3 regions of the Streptomyces sp. NPDC028298 genome follow, and region 1 is predicted to be linked to each of the others. Evidence: riboswitches for the same ligand, from Rfam matches in the RefSeq annotation. Region 1 holds a riboswitch; each other region holds the start of a gene.
The links. Region 1 has a riboswitch for cobalamin ahead of ACZ4TO_RS17875 (CbtB domain-containing protein). Riboswitches for the same ligand answer to the same signal wherever they lie in the genome.
Positions count from the first base shown of each region.

Region 1 (6,141 bases):
GCGGTGATGCTCACGGCCTCGACGCGCGGATCGGTGGCGATCTCCCGCCAGTCCCGGACAGCGCTCGCGAAGCCGTACCGTGCGGCGGCCTCCTCGGCGCGGCCGGGCGCCTCGTCGGCGACGACGATCGGTTCGGGGCGCAGGGCGAGTTCGGGGAAGTGGTGGAGAACGCGCGCGTACGCCTGTGTGTGCACCCGCCCCATCCAGCCGAACCCCACGACAGCGACACCGAGCGCACGCACCACGATCGCCCTCCTCAGCACCGGACCGAACGCGAACGGACCAGACCAGGCTCACATGAAACCGGCTCGAAGTGATGTGAAGGGACAGGAACCGCTACGAACCGTGATCGACTTGGGTCAAGACCAGGTTGGTGCGAACAGGGCGCCTTCAGCGGGCCCGCGTCGCCCGCTGTTCCAGGATCCTCAGCGCCCGCTCCGCCCAGTCGATGATCGCCTGCTCGAAGGCGCGCCCTCCCAGGAGTGTGAGATACGGGCCCACGCGCTCCGCCTCGGCCAGGTACGCGTCCTCGGTGCGCCCGTCGAGCAGGCGGGCGCCGATCCGTTCGTAGTGCGCCAGTTTGGCGCGCGACCACTCCAGCCGTTCGGCGATCGCCGCGCGGACGGCGTCGGCGTCCCCCATGTCGAGGGCGTACACCTTGACCATCAGCTCGTCGCGGATCGCGGTCGGCTTCGCGGGTGCCGAGGTGAAGGAAGCGAGCGCTTCGAGGCCGGTCGTGGTCAGCGAGAAGAGCCGCTTGTTGGGCCGGCGCTCCTGCTGGACGACCCGGGCCTCGATCAGCCCCTCGGACTCCATCCGGTCGAGTTCCCGGTAGAGCTGCTGCGGGGTCGCCATCCAGAAGTTGGCCACCGAGGCGTCGAAGCCCTTGGCCAGGTCGTACCCCGACGCCTCACCCTCCAGGAGCGAGGCCAGTACCGCGTTGCGCAATGCCATCCGGCAAGGCTAGACGCCCCGCACTCACAGGACTAATCTTATCCACACCTAATCAACTAATTGAGTATGAGAGGCGGGCGCAATGAACTCCTTCCGCAAGGCCGTGGAGGCCGGAGACCTCGACGCGGTCGAGGAGCTGCTGGCCGACGACGTCGTGTTCACCAGCCCCGTCGCCTTCAAGCCGTACCCGGGCAAGCCGATCACCGCCGCCATCCTGCGGGGCGTCTGGCGTGTCTTCAGCGACTTCCGCTACGTCCGTGAGATCGCCGGTGCCGACGGCCGCGACCACGCGCTCGTCTTCACGGCCAAGGTGGGCGACAAGGAGATCAACGGCTGCGACTTCCTGCACTTCGACGAGGAGGGCCGCATCGACGAATTCACCGTGATGGTCCGCCCGTTGTCGGCGGCGCAGGCTCTCTCCGAGGCCATGGGGGCTCAGTTCGAGCAGATCTCCCGGGAGGCGGCCGGCGCCTGAGCGCGTGGCCTCGCGCTGTTTGAACCGACTCCCTCCGGCTACCCGCCTGTTGTGACGACGACGCCATCACAGCAGGAGCTCTTCCGGTACCTGGAGGACCGCTTCGAGTGCGCCCGGGCCTGCGCCGAATGCGCCAGGACCTCCACGCTGCGCGCGAGCCTCATGGATCCCGACGGGCCCAAGCAGCAGGAGGCCGCGCGGCGGTCGGGCATCCTGTGCGCGGAGGTCTGCGAGGCGACCTGCCATGTGCTGTCCCGTCATCCGGGGCTCAGCGACCGGGAGCTCCGCGCCCGGCTGGAGTGGTGCCGGGACGTCTGCCTGGAGTGCGCCGAAGCCTTCGACGCGTGTCCGGGGTCGGAGGCCGCCGCGCGGAAATGCCGCGAATGCGCGCGCTCCTGCACGGACTTCATCGCCACGTTACGGTGAGGCCTCGCGGGCCCACGTCGGGCGGCCCCGGATCGTCGCCCGGAGCAGCGCAGACCCGGCCCACCCGGATCAGGCAGGCCCGACGAGCGGGCGTCCGGCGCGGAGGTTCCAGCGTCCGGCGCGCCCGCTCAACTCCGTCACGGTGAGCGGCGGCACGTCCACACGCCAGAACGCATGCTCCGGCGCCCCCAACACCCGTACCACCAGCGCCCGTACGACCTCGGGCTCCACCACGGCGACGGTGCGGCCGTCGAAACCGGCCGCCGTGTCCAGGCGTTCCGTCACCCGGTCGCAGAACGCCACCACAGACTCGCCGTCGTGCGGCGCCGCCGTCGGATCGGCGAGCCAGCGTGCCACCGCCTCCGGCTCCTTCGCGCTCACCTCGGTCAGCGTCGCCCCGCGCCAGCGGCCCACGTCGAGCGGGGCCAACTCCGGTGTCTCGGCGGCGCCTTCGAGTCCGAGTGCCTCGGCGGTCTGCCGGCATCGCGCGGTGGGGGAGACCCACAGGCGTCCGCCCGCCGGAACGGCGCCCGCGTCGGCGGCCGCGCGTGCCGCCCGCAGGCCCGAGGCGTCCACCGGACTCCCGTCGTCGAAGCGGGCCTCGCGCAGCGCCTCGCTGATCGCCGCGGAGATCAAGATCACTCGGCTGGTCATGCCTTCACTCTCATGTGTCGCGGGCTCGGACCGTGTGCCATGGTCCAGCCCGCTCCGTCCGTCGTGTGGTGCGGATCGTGCGGCGTACCCGTGGACAGAGGCGGAATCCCCGGGCCCATCAGGCACGTTACTGTCCCACCGTCATGCTCCACGAACCGCAGGGCGCACGGAGCGCCGGGGTGTGCGCCCTTGGCCGGGCCGACTGCTTCGCGGTACGGTCACATGGATATTGACGACGGTTCGACGGAAGCCCGGTGGAAATCCGGCACGGTCGCGCCACTGTAAGCCCGGCACATGTCACTCCGGCCAGGGGTGACAGACGCGGGCAAGTCAGACCCGTGGCTGTCGTCCTGTGCACCACCGAGACGGGACGCGAGTTCCCCAGGAGGTTCTGCCCATGGCGCAGTCCGTCGTCCAGCCGACCGCCACGCCCACCGCCGTTCCCGCCAAGCTGCCGATCGGCGCGATCGTCCCCTGGGCGGCGTTCTTCGGCATCCTCATGCTGGTCCTGCTCTACTTCGTCGGTGCCGAACAGGGCGCCACCTCCCTCGTCTCCGGCGAGAACGTCCACGAGTGGGTCCACGACGCCCGGCACCTGCTCGGGTTCCCCTGCCACTGACGGCGACAGGGGACGTACGAGCCACGCTGTTGCGCGAGGGCCGGGAAACCGGCCCGCACGAGGGGGCGGTGCCCGGGAGACCGGACACCGCCCCCTCGTGCGCACCCCGCAGCCACACCCGCATCCCACGCCTCGCCCCGACGCCTGCACCCCACACCCTCGGCAGGTCATCTCCCCGTAGCCGTCCGCGTCATCGGCATTCCCAATTTCTGGAACACGTTCTACGGTGTGCGCCGTCAGGTCGGGCTCGGGGAGCAGGAGGCGCCGTGCATCTCGAATACACGCCGGAGCAGCAGCGGTTGCGGACCGAACTTCGTCTCTACTTCGCCGAGTTGGTGCCGGACAACGCCTACGCCCGCTACGGCGATCCCGCGGCGCAGAAGCGCTTCTACCGCGAGACGATCCGACGCCTCGGCACCGACGGCTGGCTCGGGGTCGGCTGGCCCAAGGAGTACGGCGGGCGGGGCCTGAGCCCGATGGAGCAGTTCATCTTCTTCGACGAGGCCGCCCAGGCCGGGGTGCCGTTGCCACTGATGGCGCTCAACACGGTGGGGCCGACGATCATGCGGTTCGGAACGGAGGAGCAGAAGTCGTACTTCCTGCCGAAGATCCTGGCCGGTGAGATCGACTTCGCGATCGGCTACAGCGAGCCCGGTGCCGGGACCGACCTGGCCGCGCTCCGGACCCGGGCCGTGCGGGAGGGCGACGAGGAGAGCGGCCACTACACGGTCGACGGCCAGAAGATCTGGACGACCAACGGCGACACGGCCGACTGGGTGTGGCTCGCGGTCCGCACCGACCCGGACGCCCCGCCGCACAAGGGCATCACCATGCTCCTCGTCCCGACCTCCGACCCCGGCTACTCCTGCACCCTGATCAACACGCTCGCCTCGCACGACACCACGGCCAGCTACTACGAGAACATCCGCGTCCCCGCCACGCGCCGGGTCGGCGAGGAGAACAAGGGCTGGCGGCTGATCACCAACCAGCTCAACCACGAGCGCGTCACCCTCGCGGCACACGGCACCATGGCCATCCGCGCCCTGCACGACGTCCAGCGCTGGGCGATGGAGACCAAGCTCGCCGACGGCCGCCGCGTCGTCGACCTCCCGTGGGTGCGCCGCCTCCTCGCGCGCACGCACACCCGGCTGGACGCCATGAAACTCCTCAACTGGCGCATGGTGAACGCCGTCCAGGAGGGCACGCTCACCCCGCAGGACGCCTCCGCCGTCAAGGTGTACGGCTCCGAGGCGCGCCGGGACGCGTACGCCTGGCTGATGGAGATCGTGGCGGCTCCCGGTGTCCTCAAGGAGGGCTCGGCCGGCGCCGTCCTGCACGGCGAACTCGAACGCGGCTACCGCTCGGCCGTGATCTTCACCTTCGGCGGCGGCAACAACGAGATCCAGCGGGAGATCATCTCGTGGATCGGGCTGGGGATGCCCCGCGTGCGGCGCTGACGCGATGTGACGAAGCTTTTCAGTTGGCACAAAAGCGGGATAGTTGGCACCGTACACAGGGCGCGGACCTGAGGGTAGCGGGCCCGGCTTGCAGCCTGTCCGAGGCGGCTGACCTGTTGCTTCCTCAGGGCTGTTGAGCTTCCGGCGTGCTGCGCGTTCGTGTCAACTACTCAATGATTGTGCGTACGGAGACGCGGAGGTGCAGATTCTGGTCGCAGGGAGTCCCGAACCGTGTCGAGTCTCAGGTGTCCCTCGCCGTTCGCCCCGGGGCGTCGGCGGATGACCTGCCACCGAACCCTGGTGTGCCCCGTTTCTATGGAGATTGGGCCTTGCGCAGGTGCGCCTCGAGGTCGCCTGTCTGCACCGAGGCAACGGGCCGGTCGCAGGCGGTGGCGAGGACGTCGGAGCAGCGCCGTTCTGTCCTTCACCGCAGCGACCAACGAATTGATACGGAGCCGGCACGACTGGTGGCACCGTCAGGACGAGGAACGTGACGGTCCGGCGCACGTGGCGGCCAGAACGGAAGCTTTGCGGATCCGTGGTCAGGCCTTCCAAGCTGTTCACCGACTGCGCCTGCTCGTACCCGATGACGACCTGCATGCACAGGCGGAGCAGACCATCGGGATGATCGGCGCGCTTCACCGCGCAACAGAGCGCGAAGAACTGCGGACGAGGTCGGCTGAGGCGCGGACATTCCTCAACACTTCGTCGCGCACGCCTCGGCCCGGATCAGGTAGACGGCCGACGCCTCTCGCACCAGTGACACCCAACGTGGTCGCTGCAGGTCGGCGACGCGACGGCGACCGGCTTCCCTGTCAATGGACAGCTCCTGCCCGGCACGGTTTGCGCCGAAGTGGGTTACCGGTTCGGGAAACGCGGAACCTGCGGGGACTCAGATCGCTCCTGGTAGGTGAATTTCGTGTCCAACGTGAGGGCGCGGCGGGCTTGTTCTGTCCTTTGCCACGTCGGTCCGGCGCCGTCTCCTGCCTGCTCCGTCGTGTGCCCGTTCCGCCTTGGCCGCAAGAGGGGGCAGATAACGCACCGTTCTTCAACGCTCGAGCCGGTGTCGGCCTCAACCTCCTCCAGACTGCGTCTTGTCCGGGTTCAGGCAGTCGCGGTCAGCGAGGGCCGGCCTGAGCCGGCGTGACGACCACCGACCACCGATTGCCGGGCAGTTGCTCCCGCTCGTCCTGTCCTCCACATGAGAAGGCTCACCAGTGATCCATGAGAAAACGCCCGTGTTGGTCGACGAGTCAGGGGAGGGGGTGAATGGCCGGCCGGCCTCCTGGGAGCGGCGGCTGCGGGACTTCGGGCACGTCGGGCGTCCGTCTGTGTCCGTGCGCGAGCGCCTGGTCGTGCCGTTTCCCGAACCCGGGTCATGGCTTTGGCGCACGCTCGGGTTCTCCCCGGCAGCGGGGCGCCGGCTGGCGCGCTGGTCGCAGTGGGGCGGGCCGCTGCTGGTGGCGCTCCTGGCCGGGCTGCCGCGTTTTTGGCGCCTGGGCAGCCCGCGGGCGGTCATGTTCGACGAGACGTATTACGCCAAGGACGCCTGGTCG
Region 1 covers NZ_JBVHTL010000003.1:613,912-620,052, forward strand. The annotation lists gene ACZ4TO_RS17850 (Gfo/Idh/MocA family protein) at 1-245, opposite strand, end outside; gene ACZ4TO_RS17855 (PadR family transcriptional regulator) at 391-954, opposite strand; gene ACZ4TO_RS17860 (nuclear transport factor 2 family protein) at 1,037-1,429, shown strand; gene ACZ4TO_RS17865 (four-helix bundle copper-binding protein) at 1,481-1,855, shown strand; gene ACZ4TO_RS17870 (histidine phosphatase family protein) at 1,925-2,509, opposite strand; cobalamin riboswitch at 2,730-2,869, shown strand; gene ACZ4TO_RS17875 (CbtB domain-containing protein) at 2,907-3,128, shown strand; gene ACZ4TO_RS17880 (acyl-CoA dehydrogenase family protein) at 3,395-4,585, shown strand; gene ACZ4TO_RS17885 (dolichyl-phosphate-mannose--protein mannosyltransferase) at 5,851-6,141, shown strand, end outside.

Region 2 (6,141 bases), on a different contig from region 1:
GACGTCCACCTCGCCGAGGCCGAGGAGACCATCGAGACCTCGCTGGCCACCCCGCGCGAGGCCGGACTGCTCGGCACCGACGTGGGCCTGCCCATGCTGATGCTCTCCCGCCACTCGCTCGACCGGCAGGGCGAGCCGGTGGAATGGGTGCGCTCGGTGTACCGGGGCGACCGGTACAAGTTCGTCGCCCGCCTCAAGCGCCCGCAGGACTGAGCGACCGGGAGCCGTCCACGGGCACGGGACACACCCCCGTGCCCGACACGAACCCTCCACACGCCGTCCGTGCTGCGGTGTTCCCTAAAGCCGGACCGTCCCCTAGATTGCCTGCGCGTTACCCAGGTGATCGATGAGGGGACGGAGTCGCCCGATGTCAGACCTGCCCGAAGTGAAACCACCCGTGGTGACACCGGTACGAGTGGTGATCGCCCTCTGTCTGCTCGCGCCCTTCGTGGCGATGCTGTGGGTCGGCTCCTACACGAAGACCGACCCGGCGTTCATCGGTGTCCCGTTCTTCTACTGGTACCAACTGCTGTGGGTACCCCTCTCCACCCTGCTGACGGTGATCGCCTACCAGTTGTGGAAGCGTGACCAGCGGGCCCGCACCTCCGTGAAGGAGGGGGTGGAAGCATGAACGACGGTGTGAACGGCGTCGCTCTCGGCGTCTTCATCTTCTTCTTCCTGGCCGTCACGGTCATGGGCTTCCTGGCGGCGCGCTGGCGCAGGGCCGCCGACGAGCACACCCTCGACGAATGGGGCCTGGGCGGACGGTCCTTCGGCACCTGGGTGACCTGGTTCCTGCTCGGCGGCGACCTCTACACGGCGTACACCTTCGTCGCGGTGCCGGCGGCGGTCTACGCGGCGGGCGCGGCCGGATTCTTCGCGGTGCCGTACACGATCCTGGTCTATCCGCTGATCTTCACCTTCCTGCCCCGCCTGTGGTCGGTCTCCCACCGCCACGGCTATGTGACGACCTCGGACTTCGTGCGCGGCCGCTTCGGCTCCAAGGGCCTGTCCCTCGCCGTGGCCGTCACCGGCATCCTCGCCACCATGCCGTACATCGCGCTCCAACTGGTCGGCATCCAGGCCGTCCTGGACGTGATGGGCGTGGGCGGCGGCGACAGCACCAACTGGTTCGTCAAGGACCTGCCGCTGCTCATCGCCTTCGGCGTGCTGGCCGCGTACACCTACTCCTCGGGGCTGCGGGCCCCCGCGCTGATCGCGTTCGTGAAGGACACCCTGATCTACATCGTGATCGCGGTGGCGATCATCTACATCCCGATCAAGCTGGGCGGCTTCGACGAGATCTTCAAGGCGGCGGGCGCCAAGTACACGGCCGCGGGCGCCGGCGGGGTCGTCCCCGCCGAGGCGGGCCAGTGGACGTACGCCACCCTCGCGCTCGGCTCGGCGCTGGCCCTGTTCATGTATCCGCACTCGGTCACCGCGACGCTGTCCGGCCGCAGCCGGGAGGTGATCCGCCGCAACACCACGATCCTGCCGCTGTACTCGCTGATGCTGGGCCTGCTCGCCCTGCTCGGGTTCATGGCGATCGCGGCGGGCGTGAAGGTCACCAACGGCCAGCTCGCCATCCCCCAGCTCTTCGAGAACATGTTCCCCGACTGGTTCGCGGGCGTCGCCTTCGCCGCCATCGGCATCGGCGCGCTCGTCCCGGCGGCCATCATGTCGATCGCTGCCGCGAATCTCTTCACCCGCAACATCTACAAGGACTTCATCAACCCGGCCGCGACCCCGCGCCAGGAGACCCGGGTCTCCAAGCTGGTCTCGCTGCTGGTGAAGGTGGGCGCGCTGGTCTTCGTCCTGACCATGGACAAGACCGTCGCGATCAACTTCCAGTTGCTGGGCGGCATCTGGATCCTGCAGACCTTCCCGTCGCTGGTCGGCGGTCTGTTCACCCGCTGGTTCCACCGCTGGGCGCTGCTGGGCGGCTGGGCGGTCGGGATGCTCTACGGCACGATCGCCGCCTACGGCGTGGCCTCCCCGACGCAGAAACACTTCGGCGGCAGCTCGAAGGAGATCCCCGGCATCGGGGAGATCGGCTACATCGGTCTGACGGCGTTCGTCCTGAACGTGGCCGTGGCCGTCGTCCTGACCTTCGTCCTCAGGGCGCTCAAGGCCCCGGAGGGCGTGGACGAGACCTCGCCCGGGGACTACACGGCCGACTCCGGCGATCCGGGCGTCGAGACGGAACTCCCGCCGGCCACGGCGGACGCGAGCCACTAGGCGAGCTCGGGGACGGCACCGGCCCACCGGCCGGTGCCGGGAGAGTCGTGAACGACGGGCCGCCGGTGAAAAACCGGCGGCCCGTCGCCGTGCCGGTCGGGCACACTCGCCCGCATGGACATCGTCATCCGCCCGGCGCGGCCCGAGGAGTACCCCGTCATCGGTGAGATCGCGGCCCGGGCCTATCTCGGGGACGGGCTGCTCGACTTCGGGGAGAGCGACGCGTACCTCACGAGGCTGCGGGACGTCGCGGGGCGCGCGGCCGTCGCCGAGGTGCTGGTGGCCGCCGAGGGGGACCGGGTGCTCGGCAGTGTGACGTTCGCGGCGGACGGCAGCCCCATGGCCGACTCGGCGCACGAGGGGGAGGCCGAGATCCGGATGCTGGCGGTCGCGCGGGAGGCGCGCGGCCGGGGCGCGGGCGAGGCCCTCGTGCGCGCCTGCGTGGCGCGGGCACGGGCCCTGGAGGGCTGCGCGCGCCTCGTGCTGTCCACCCAGCGCACGATGCACAGCGCCCACCGGCTCTACGAGCGCATCGGCTTCACCCGCACTCCGGAGCGCGACTGGAACCCCTTCCCGGAGCTCGACGACATCCGGCTGCTCACTTACGAGTTGACGCTCCAGCACGCTCCGTAGCGCTCTCGGACATCGAGCGGACACAACATGTGGGGGTAGTCCCGAAGCCCGGCACAAGATGTATGCTCATGGTCGCTGTCGCCGCAGGGGAATCCGGTGCGAATCCGGAACTGTCCCGCAACGGTGTACTTGTGCGTGTTCGCGTCTGCGTGTGCCCGTACTCGCGTCAGTCCGAGGACCTGCCGACAGCGCGCCCCGGCCGACCGGCCCGGGTGCCGACGACGTCCGGGCCTCGCGGAATGGGCCGGTGGACGCGGAGCGCTGCTGCCCGAAAGCGCTCCCGTGTGCCCCGTGCCCCCCGTAAGGCCCCGTGCCGAGCGAGGAGAGCCCCACGTGACCATCGCGCCAGCCGATCCGGCTTCAGTGACCGCGCAGCAGGCCCCGGTGGAGACCGACGGTCCCGGGACCGCGCTGCTGCGGACCCTGACGGATCTGACCGCCGACCTCCCCGACGCCGACCCCGGCCGGGTCGCCGCGGCGGCGCTGCGCGGCCGGTCCGCCCGCGCCGACGAGGCCGAGCTGCGCGAACTGGCCACCGAGGCGGCCGCGGGTCTCATCTCCGAGGACCCCGCCTACTCCCGGCTGGCCGCCCGGCTGCTCGCGATCACCATCGCCGCCGAGGCCGCCTCCCAGGGCGTCACCACCTTCTCCGAGTCGGTCGCCGTCGGCCACCACGAGGGCCTGATCGCCGACCGTACGGCCGCGTTCGTGCGGCTGCACACGGACCGCCTCGACGCGCTGATCGACGCCGAGGGCGACGACCGGTTCGGCTACTTCGGGCTGCGCACGCTGCACAGCCGCTATCTGCTCCGGCACCCGATCACCCGCAAGGTCGTCGAGAGGCCCCAGCACTTCATGCTGCGGGTGGCCTCCGGTCTCGCGGAGGACGACACCGTCCGCTCCGTGGAGGAGGTCGCCGCGCTCTACCGGCTCATGAGCCGCCTCGACTACCTCCCCTCCTCCCCCACGCTCTTCAACTCCGGTACGCGGCACCCCCAGATGTCGTCCTGCTACCTCCTCGACTCGCCGCTGGACGAGCTGGACTCCATCTACGACCGCTACCACCAGGTGGCGCGGCTGTCGAAGCACGCGGGCGGCATCGGACTGTCCTACTCCCGCATCCGCAGCCGCGGTTCGCTGATCCGCGGCACCAACGGGCACTCCAACGGCATCGTCCCGTTCCTGAAGACGCTCGACGCCTCGGTCGCCGCGGTGAACCAGGGCGGCCGGCGCAAGGGCGCGGCGGCGGTCTACCTGGAGACCTGGCACTCCGACATCGAGGAGTTCCTGGAGCTGCGCGACAACACCGGTGAGGACGCCCGGCGTACGCACAACCTGAACCTCGCGCACTGGATCCCGGACGAGTTCATGCGCCGGGTGAACGAGGACGGCGTCTGGTCGCTGTTCTCCCCCGCCGACGTGCCGGAACTGGTCGACCTGTGGGGCGACGAGTTCGACGCGGCCTACCGCAAGGCCGAGGAGGCCGGGCTCGCCCGGAAGACCATCCCGGCCCGCGACCTCTACGGCCGCATGATGCGCACCCTCGCGCAGACCGGCAACGGCTGGATGACCTTCAAGGACGCCGCCAACCGGACCGCCAACCAGACGGCGGAGCCGGGCCACACGGTCCACTCCTCGAACCTGTGCACCGAGATCCTGGAGGTCACGGACGACGGGGAGACGGCGGTCTGCAACCTGGGCTCGGTCAACCTCGGCGCGTTCGTGACCGGCGGGGACATCGACTGGGAGCGGCTCGACGAGACCGTGCGCACCGCGGTGACCTTCCTCGACCGCGTGGTGGACATCAACTTCTACCCCACCGAGCAGGCGGGCCGCTCCAACGCCAAGTGGCGTCCGGTCGGTCTCGGCGCGATGGGCCTGCAGGACGTCTTCTTCAAGCTGCGGATCCCGTTCGACTCGCCCGAGGCCCGCGCGCTGTCCACCCGGATCGCCGAGCGGATCATGCTCGCCTCGTACGAGGCCTCCGCGGACCTCGCCGAGCGCAACGGACCGCTCCCGGCCTGGGAGAAGACCCGTACCGCCCGCGGCGTGCTGCACCCGGACCACTTCGACGTCGAGCTGAACTGGCCGGAGCGCTGGGCGGCCCTGCGGCAGCGGATCGCGGAGGTCGGCATGCGCAACTCGCTGCTGCTCGCCATCGCTCCGACCGCCACCATCGCCTCGATCGCGGGCGTGTACGAGTGCATCGAGCCGCAGGTGTCGAACCTGTTCAAGCGCGAGACGCTCTCCGGCGAGTTCCTCCAGGTCAACTCCTATCTGGTGGACGAGCTGAAGAAGCTCGGCGTGTGGGACGCGCAGACCCGTGAGGCGCTGCGCGAGTCCAGCGGCTCGGTGCAGGGCTTCACCTGGGTCCCGCAGGACGTCCGCGACCTGTACCGCACGGCGTGGGAGATCCCGCAGCGCGGCCTGATCGACATGGCGGCGGCCCGGACCCCGTTCCTGGACCAGGCCCAGTCGCTGAACCTGTTCCTGGAGACGCCGACCATCGGCAAGCTCTCCTCGATGTACTCCTACGCCTGGAAGTCGGGCCTGAAGACGACGTACTACCTGCGGTCCCGGCCCGCGACGCGCATCGCCCGCGCGGCCCAGGCCCAGGCGCGGCCCGAGACCACGATCCCCGTCCAGCAGGCGGCCGACCCCGACGCCGTCGCCTGCTCCCTTGAGAACCCCGAGTCCTGCGAGGCCTGCCAGTAATGAGCTCAACCGAGAAGAACCTGCTCGACCCGGGCTTCGAACTCACCCTGCGTCCCATGCGCTACCCGGACTTCTACGAGCGCTACCGGGACGCGATCAAGAACACCTGGACCGTCGAGGAGGTCGACCTCCACTCGGACGTCGCCGACCTCGCGAAGCTGACGCCGGGTGAGCAGCACATGATCGGCCGGCTGGTCGCGTTCTTCGCGACGGGCGACTCGATCGTGGCGAACAACCTGGTGCTGACGCTGTACAAGCACATCAACTCCCCCGAGGCGCGGCTGTACCTGAGCCGTCAGCTCTTCGAGGAGGCCGTGCACGTCCAGTTCTATCTGACGCTGCTCGACACCTACCTGCCCGACCCCGAGGACCGCTCGGCGGCCTTCGACGCGGTCGAGAACATCCCCTCCATCCGCGAGAAGGCGCAGTTCTGCTTCAAGTGGATGGACTCGGTGGAGAAGCTGGAGCGGCTGGAGACCAAGGCGGACCGCCGGCGCTTCCTGCTGAACCTGATCTGCTTCGCCGCGTGCATCGAGGGGCTCTTCTTCTACGGGG
Region 2 covers NZ_JBVHTL010000011.1:266,141-272,281, forward strand. The annotation lists gene ACZ4TO_RS37550 (GntR family transcriptional regulator) at 1-213, shown strand, start outside; gene ACZ4TO_RS37555 (DUF3311 domain-containing protein) at 368-631, shown strand; gene mctP (monocarboxylate uptake permease MctP) at 628-2,238, shown strand; gene ACZ4TO_RS37565 (GNAT family N-acetyltransferase) at 2,353-2,871, shown strand; cobalamin riboswitch at 2,924-3,072, shown strand; gene ACZ4TO_RS37570 (ribonucleoside-diphosphate reductase subunit alpha) at 3,205-5,586, shown strand; gene ACZ4TO_RS37575 (ribonucleotide-diphosphate reductase subunit beta) at 5,586-6,141, shown strand, end outside.
Region 2: it holds a riboswitch for cobalamin, as region 1 does, so the genes downstream of both, ACZ4TO_RS37570 (ribonucleoside-diphosphate reductase subunit alpha) here and ACZ4TO_RS17875 (CbtB domain-containing protein) in region 1, are expected to answer to the same signal.

Region 3 (6,141 bases), on a different contig from region 1:
GTTGAGCGGCCGGGAGGCGGCCATGTTCTCCGCGGTCTGCGGTCCGCCCGGGGCGAAGGCGAGGAACTCCTCGCGCACCTCGCGGGTGAGTACGGCCAGCCGGTCGCGTATCTGGTCGAGGCCGACGAGTTGCTCCACCCCGGGATGGCTGGTGGCCGGGCGGAGCTCGGCGTACTCGGAGATGAGCTGGGCCGCGGCGGCCCGGGAGGATTCGAGGCGCTGCTGCTGGGCCGCCAACTGGGCCTGCTGGCGGCCCATCAGGATCTCCATGCCGATGTCCGGGGAGACGGCCCGGAGCCGGCCGGCGTCCCCCGCGGCCGGGCGCACCAGGGCCAGCTCGCTCAACGTGTCGAGGGCGTCGCGCACCTCGTCCCCGGACAGTCCCACGGTGTCGGCGAGGGCCGCGACACCGGCTGCCGGACTTCTGAGCATGGCGCGGTACACCGTCTCCGCGGCCGTATCGAGTCCAAGTGCGGTCAGCATCCGGTTCCCCCCAGTTTCCACAGACCCTCCCCTGTCCCACGATGATCTTCGCAGAGGACCGGGGATCGTCACAGGGGGAAGGACCAAACCGGCCAAGGCCTCAACTGGCCATCACGCAAGCCGACTTGTCGGCGCATCGCGTTGAGATTCTGGACCGCATGTACCTGGTCCACACATATCTGGAACTGCCGTACGGCGACGAGCCGCCACCGAACATCAGAACTCTGGTGCGAGCGGCGATCGTCCCCCGCGACGGTGTCGAGCACGTCGCCGTGCACACCGTCTCCCCGGCCGAACTCACCCTCGGCTTCTACTTGTTGGCCGACACGCTGGAGGAGGCGGAGGAACGAGCGGTGCGGGCCACCCGCCGACTGCTCCGCGCCGTACCGCAGTTGGCCGGGGCGCGGCCGACCGGTGCCGGGGTGCCGTTGGTGCCCCTGGCCTTCGAGCCGCAGCCGGTGGACTGAAACGGCCTGCCTGGACGCATCGGTCCAAGGCCGCTTCCGTCCATCCGTGAACCCTTTCCTCGGGCCTGAGCTGCGACGAACCTATGAGTCACCGGCCGAGGAGAGCGCCACCGCGGGGCGCGACACCAGGCCGGACACCGCATCTCGTCCCGGAAGGAACGGAAACAGCCATGCTTCGTACCCGCATCGCCAAGGCCGCCGCGGTCACCTCCCTCGTCGTCGCCGCGGCTCTCGCCGCCCCGGTGGTCACGCACCGGTCCACGGCGGACGCGGTTCCGGCCTCCTCCGTTCTCGCCTCCGACGCCGGCTGGCAGGTCGCTCCGGCAGACGCCGGCTGGCAGGTCGCTCCGACGGACGCCGGCTGGCAGTAGCCCGCCCGCCGCGTACGGCTGCGGCTCGCCGCTGCCGCGGCCCGTCGGCCCGTCAGTGCGCCAGTCCGCCAGTCCGAAAAGGGCGGTGCCCCCTCGTGGCGAGGGGGCACCGCCCTTTTCGGCGTGGGCCGGAGCAGGGCAGACGTCTCCCGGGGCGCGCGAACGCCTCGAAGGCCCCGCCGGGGATCGGCGGGGCCTTCGAGGCGTCAAGTGGGGTGTCAGGCGATCTTCTTGTAGCGCAGGGCGACGTAGTCCGAGGCCGGGTGGCCGCTGATGTCACCGCTGTTGATGTTCGCGGTCGAGTAGTTCATGTCCGTGGCCGGGCTGCTCTCGGAGTAGTAGTAGAAGGTGCCCGCGTCCTGGTTCTTCCAGCCCGCGAAGATGACGGCGTGCTCGGAGTAGTCGTTCAGCGCGTCGCCGGGCAGGAGGGCGGTCTTGCTGATCTGCGTGCTCGCGCTGGGCAGCGTCTCGGTCGTCAGCGAGGTGGTGAGGTGCCAGGCCATGGAGACGAAGCCGGAGCAGTCGGTGCGGTAGGAGTGGTCGCCGTCGACGTCCACGGCGGAGGCGCCCTGGTCGTACTGGACGTTGCGGTTGTACCAGTTCTTGGCCCGGTCCATGACCTCGCTGCGGTAGATGGTGCCGCCCTGGACGGACTTCGGCGGCGCCGCCGGCACGTAGGCGCAGTTGTTGGCGTAGGCCGACAGCAGGCTCTGGGTCCAGCCGGAGGCGTCCACCGGGTCGTCGGAGTGGTACGTGATGTCGCCGCCGTCACCGTCGGTCGGGTCGGCGTCGGAGTACCAGTACATGCCGCCGTTGGTGCGGCCGTAGTAGAGGCCGCCGCCCGGCGAGGAGAGCGAGTCGACCGCCGACCAGCCGCTCGCCTTGAGGACGGAGAGGTCCCAGTCGTCCACTCCGTTGATCTTGTAGCTGAGCAGCCGGCCGTCGGCGGTCGAGGCGACGATGCGGTCGTCGCCCGCGGCGGCGAGCGTCTTGAGGACGAAGCCGGTGTCGATCACGACGTGCTGGCCTATGTGCTCCGAGCCCGCCGGCTTGGGCTGGGAGACGACGTACTGGTGGAGCTGGCCGTCGACGGTCCCGTAGAGGTGGCCGGCTCCGTCGTAGACCATCTTGTCGAAGGTCCAGCCGCCGTCCCAGATCTTGACGACTCCCGCGACCCCGAGGGAGGTGTTGTTGGTCTGGATGTCGACGCGGTAGAGGTCGCCGGTGGTCGACGTGACCAGGACCGTGTTGAAGTTGAGCGTCGCCATCGCCTTGGGCGTGAAGCCGAGGTTCGGGCCGATGAGCGTCTTGACGCGGTTGCCGGTGTCCGGCGCGATCTGCGTGTACGTCAGCCGGCCGTCCGAGAGCGTGCCGTACATCGACACGTCCCCGGAGCAGGACGCGACGGCGTGTGCTGCGCCGGCGGTGGTGGCCACCATGCCGAGGGACATCGCGCCGACGGCGGCGACGGCTGCGGTGGTACGGCGGACGGCGTGGCTGAACTTCATGATCTCTCCTGCGGCGTGGAAGTCGTACGGGCGAAGGCACGTCACCGACCGCCCGGCTGCCCTGCAGGTGCAGCCGTGGAGGTCGTCCCGGGCGGGTCGCCCGGTGGCAAGAACTACTTTCGCCGCAGGTCAGGCGGGGTGGAAGAGAGATCGACTGGACGCAAACGGCCTTGGCCCGTTGCGTCCTGACACGGCGTCAAAATGCCCCGGGGCGTCGCATTCGGCGCCCCGGGGCGGGTCGGCCGGCCCCTGCGTGCGCGGGCTCAGGAGTCGGCCGGGCGCCCCGGCGGGGTGAAGGTGTACAGGTCGAGGATGTCCGGCGGCGGAGCGACGCCCGGACCGCCGGCGCGTACCCAGGTCACGATGTCCTCGGTCGCTTCGGGGTCGTTGACGAGTCCGAGCCAGACGGGCCGCGCGCCGGCCGCCCGGCCCGCCGCGGACGGCTGTACGACGACGACGTTGGCCTGGTCGCACACGTCGAGGCACTCGGAGACGCGCACCGGTACCTCGGCGCGCAGCCGCGCGGTCTGTGCGGCGTGGTCCACCCCGGTCACCTTGGGACTGCCGCAGCAGCAGTCCCGGCACACGACGACCCGGCACGGCACGGGTCCGCGCACCGCCGCGGACTCCCCCGACATCTCTTCCGCCGGCGTCTCGGGCACAGCGCACCACTCCCCTCCCGGGGAGATCCGCCCCGGTGTCGATCGAGGAGGCGACCGCGTGAGTCTCCTGGCTCCCGGATCCCCGAACGCTCCGCCTTCCCACCCCGGTCGGGGCAGTGGCATGCCGGAGCGCGCTCACCGGTCACAGTGGCGGGACCGCGCCGGATTCACACCGGCTTCCTCGTTCCGCCGTCGCCTTATGTCGCCGGTCATCATGTCATCCGCCGATGTCGGTGTCCGTTCGCCGCCAGCGTCCCGCGGCCGCGGCGGCTGGGATGGGTTCATGACTTCTCAGACCCTTCAGACCCTTCAGACCTCTCAGACCTCTCAGCGAGACATGGACGGCAAGGTGGCCCTCGTGACCGGCGGGAGCCGGGGCATCGGGGCCGCGACGGCATTGCGGCTGGCCCGCGAGGGCGCGGACGTGGCCATCACCTATGTGAGCGGCAAGGAGGCCGCGGAGGACGTCGTACGGGGTGTCGAGGCGCTCGGGCGCAGGGGGTTGGCCCTGCGCGCGGACGCCTCCGACGCTGCGGAGTCCGGCGCGGTCGCGGACCGGGTCGTCGCGGAGTTCGGGCGGCTCGACGTCCTCGTCAACAACGCGGGGGTGGGGGTCCTGGGTCCGCTGGAGTCCCTGACCCCGGCGGACGTCGACCGGGTGCTCGACGTGAACGTCCGGGGCGTCTTCCTGGCCTCCCGGTCGGCCGCGCCGCATCTCGGGGACGGCGGGCGGATCGTCACGATCGGCAGTTGCATGGCCAAGCGCGTGCCCGGTCCGGGAGGGACGCTCTACGCGATGAGCAAGTCCGCGCTGGTCGGCCTGACCAAGGCGCTGGCGCGGGAGCTCGGCGGCCGCGGGATCACCGCCAACATCGTCCATCCCGGTCCCGTCGACACCGACATGAACCCGGCGGACGGCCCGTACGCGCCGGGCCAGAGCGCGCTGACCGCCGTGGGCCGCTTCGGCACCGCCGACGAGGTCGCGTCGATCGTCGCGTACCTGGCGGGGAGCGAGGCGGGATACGTCACGGGGGCGGAGTTCGCGGTGGACGGCGGACACGCGGCATGACGAGCGGGGATCCGGCCGGGGGCGGCCCCGGCGTGCGGTGAGCCCGCTCCTCCGGAAGGGGGAGCCCCTTCCGGAGGAGCGGAGTCCCCCGTGGTGTGCCCGGCTGCGGACCGAACCGGGCCGCTCAGCCGCCCAGTTCCTGGTGGCGTGCCGTCAGGCGGGACGCGCCCTCCTCCGTCAGGGAGCCGAAGAGGCGCAGGCGGGAGATGCCCCCGTCCGGGAAGATGTCCACGCGCGCGTGCGTGGCGACGGCGGGTGCGGCGAGGGAGAAGCGGTGGTTGGTGTCGGGCTGGAGGCGGGTGCGGGGCAGGATCTCGGTCCACTCCCCCGCGTCCGGGCCATCGCCGTCGCGCACCGAGACCGAGGCCCAGCCGGCGCTGTTGCCCTTCAGATACGCCGTGTCGATCTCGAAGGCGCGGATCTCGGACCGGGCGACGAGCCGGTAGCGGATCCAGTCGTTGCCGTCGTCGCGTCGCCTGCGGGTCTCCCAGCCGTCGTCCATCTTGCGCGAACGGCCGGGCTGGATGGTGTTGGTGGCGGGTGAGTAGAAGAGGTCGGAGGCGTCCTCGACCTGTCCGCCGTTCTCCAGGGCGACCACGTCGAACGTGCCGAGGGCGGACAGCCAGCGCGGGTCGGGCACGACCTCGCCGTACACGCGCAGCCGGGCGATGCCGCCGTCGGGGTGCTGGTTGACCCGCAGGTGGGTGAAGCGCTGTTCGACGGAGACGGTGAATCCGTTGGCCGCGTGACCGCCGACCGGCGTGCGCGGTACCAGAGTCGTCCACTTCACCTCGTCCGCCAGGAGTTCCTCGGGGGAGGGCGAACCGGGCACGGAGGCGCCCTCGACCGACACCGCCTGCGGATAGTTGCCGCGGAAGTGGGCGGTGTCGACGACGATCCCGCGGATCACCCCGGGGGCACCGAGCCGTACCAGGGCCCAGTCGTGGTCCTCGGCGGTCGGCCACGGGTGCTCGGCGGAGGCGCCACGGCGCCGCCGGGTCTCCCAGCCGTCCATGACCTTGCCCTTGTGGCCGAAGTGCTCGGGGTCGAACTCGGCGGCCCCGGCGACGAGAAGGTTCTCGCGCTGGGCGAAGAACTCGTCGTTGGCGGCGACGACGCCCGCGCCGAGCTGCCGGTCCGCCAGGTTGGCGTACCGGGTGAAGGGGAAGTCGGTGGTGCGGTAGTCCGCGTACGGGTCACCGCCTCCGTAGGGGTTCGCGTCTCCGGTGAAGCTCTGGGTCGCCGTCACGGTGATCAGGGGTTCCTTTCGCGAGTCGGCCGCCACGGGGCGGGGTAATCAGGTCGTACGGGTCAGCAGGTGACCCTTCGGATCGGTGAACTCGCCGTCGGCGAAGACGCGTTGGCCGCGCAGCCAGGTCGACTTCACGACGCCGGCGAGGGTCCTGCCCGCGTACGCCGTCACGCGGTTGCGGTGCTGGAGCGCGGCGGGGTCGACGGTGAAGGTCTCGTCGGGGGCGAACACCGCGAAGTCGGCGTCGTGTCCCGCCGCGATGGCGCCCTTGCTGCCGCCCAGGCCGACCAGTTCGGCCGTGCGGGAGGACATCCAGCGGACCACGTCCT
Region 3 covers NZ_JBVHTL010000001.1:1,451,966-1,458,106, forward strand. The annotation lists gene ACZ4TO_RS06405 (helix-turn-helix domain-containing protein) at 1-483, opposite strand, end outside; gene ACZ4TO_RS06410 (hypothetical protein) at 642-950, shown strand; gene ACZ4TO_RS06415 (hypothetical protein) at 1,121-1,321, shown strand; gene ACZ4TO_RS06420 (tachylectin-related carbohydrate-binding protein) at 1,540-2,829, opposite strand; gene ACZ4TO_RS06425 ((2Fe-2S) ferredoxin domain-containing protein) at 3,093-3,467, opposite strand; cobalamin riboswitch at 3,536-3,711, opposite strand; gene ACZ4TO_RS06430 (3-oxoacyl-ACP reductase family protein) at 3,829-4,560, shown strand; gene alc (allantoicase) at 4,685-5,809, opposite strand; gene allB (allantoinase AllB) at 5,858-6,141, opposite strand, start outside.
Region 3: it holds a riboswitch for cobalamin, as region 1 does, so the genes downstream of both, ACZ4TO_RS06425 ((2Fe-2S) ferredoxin domain-containing protein) here and ACZ4TO_RS17875 (CbtB domain-containing protein) in region 1, are expected to answer to the same signal.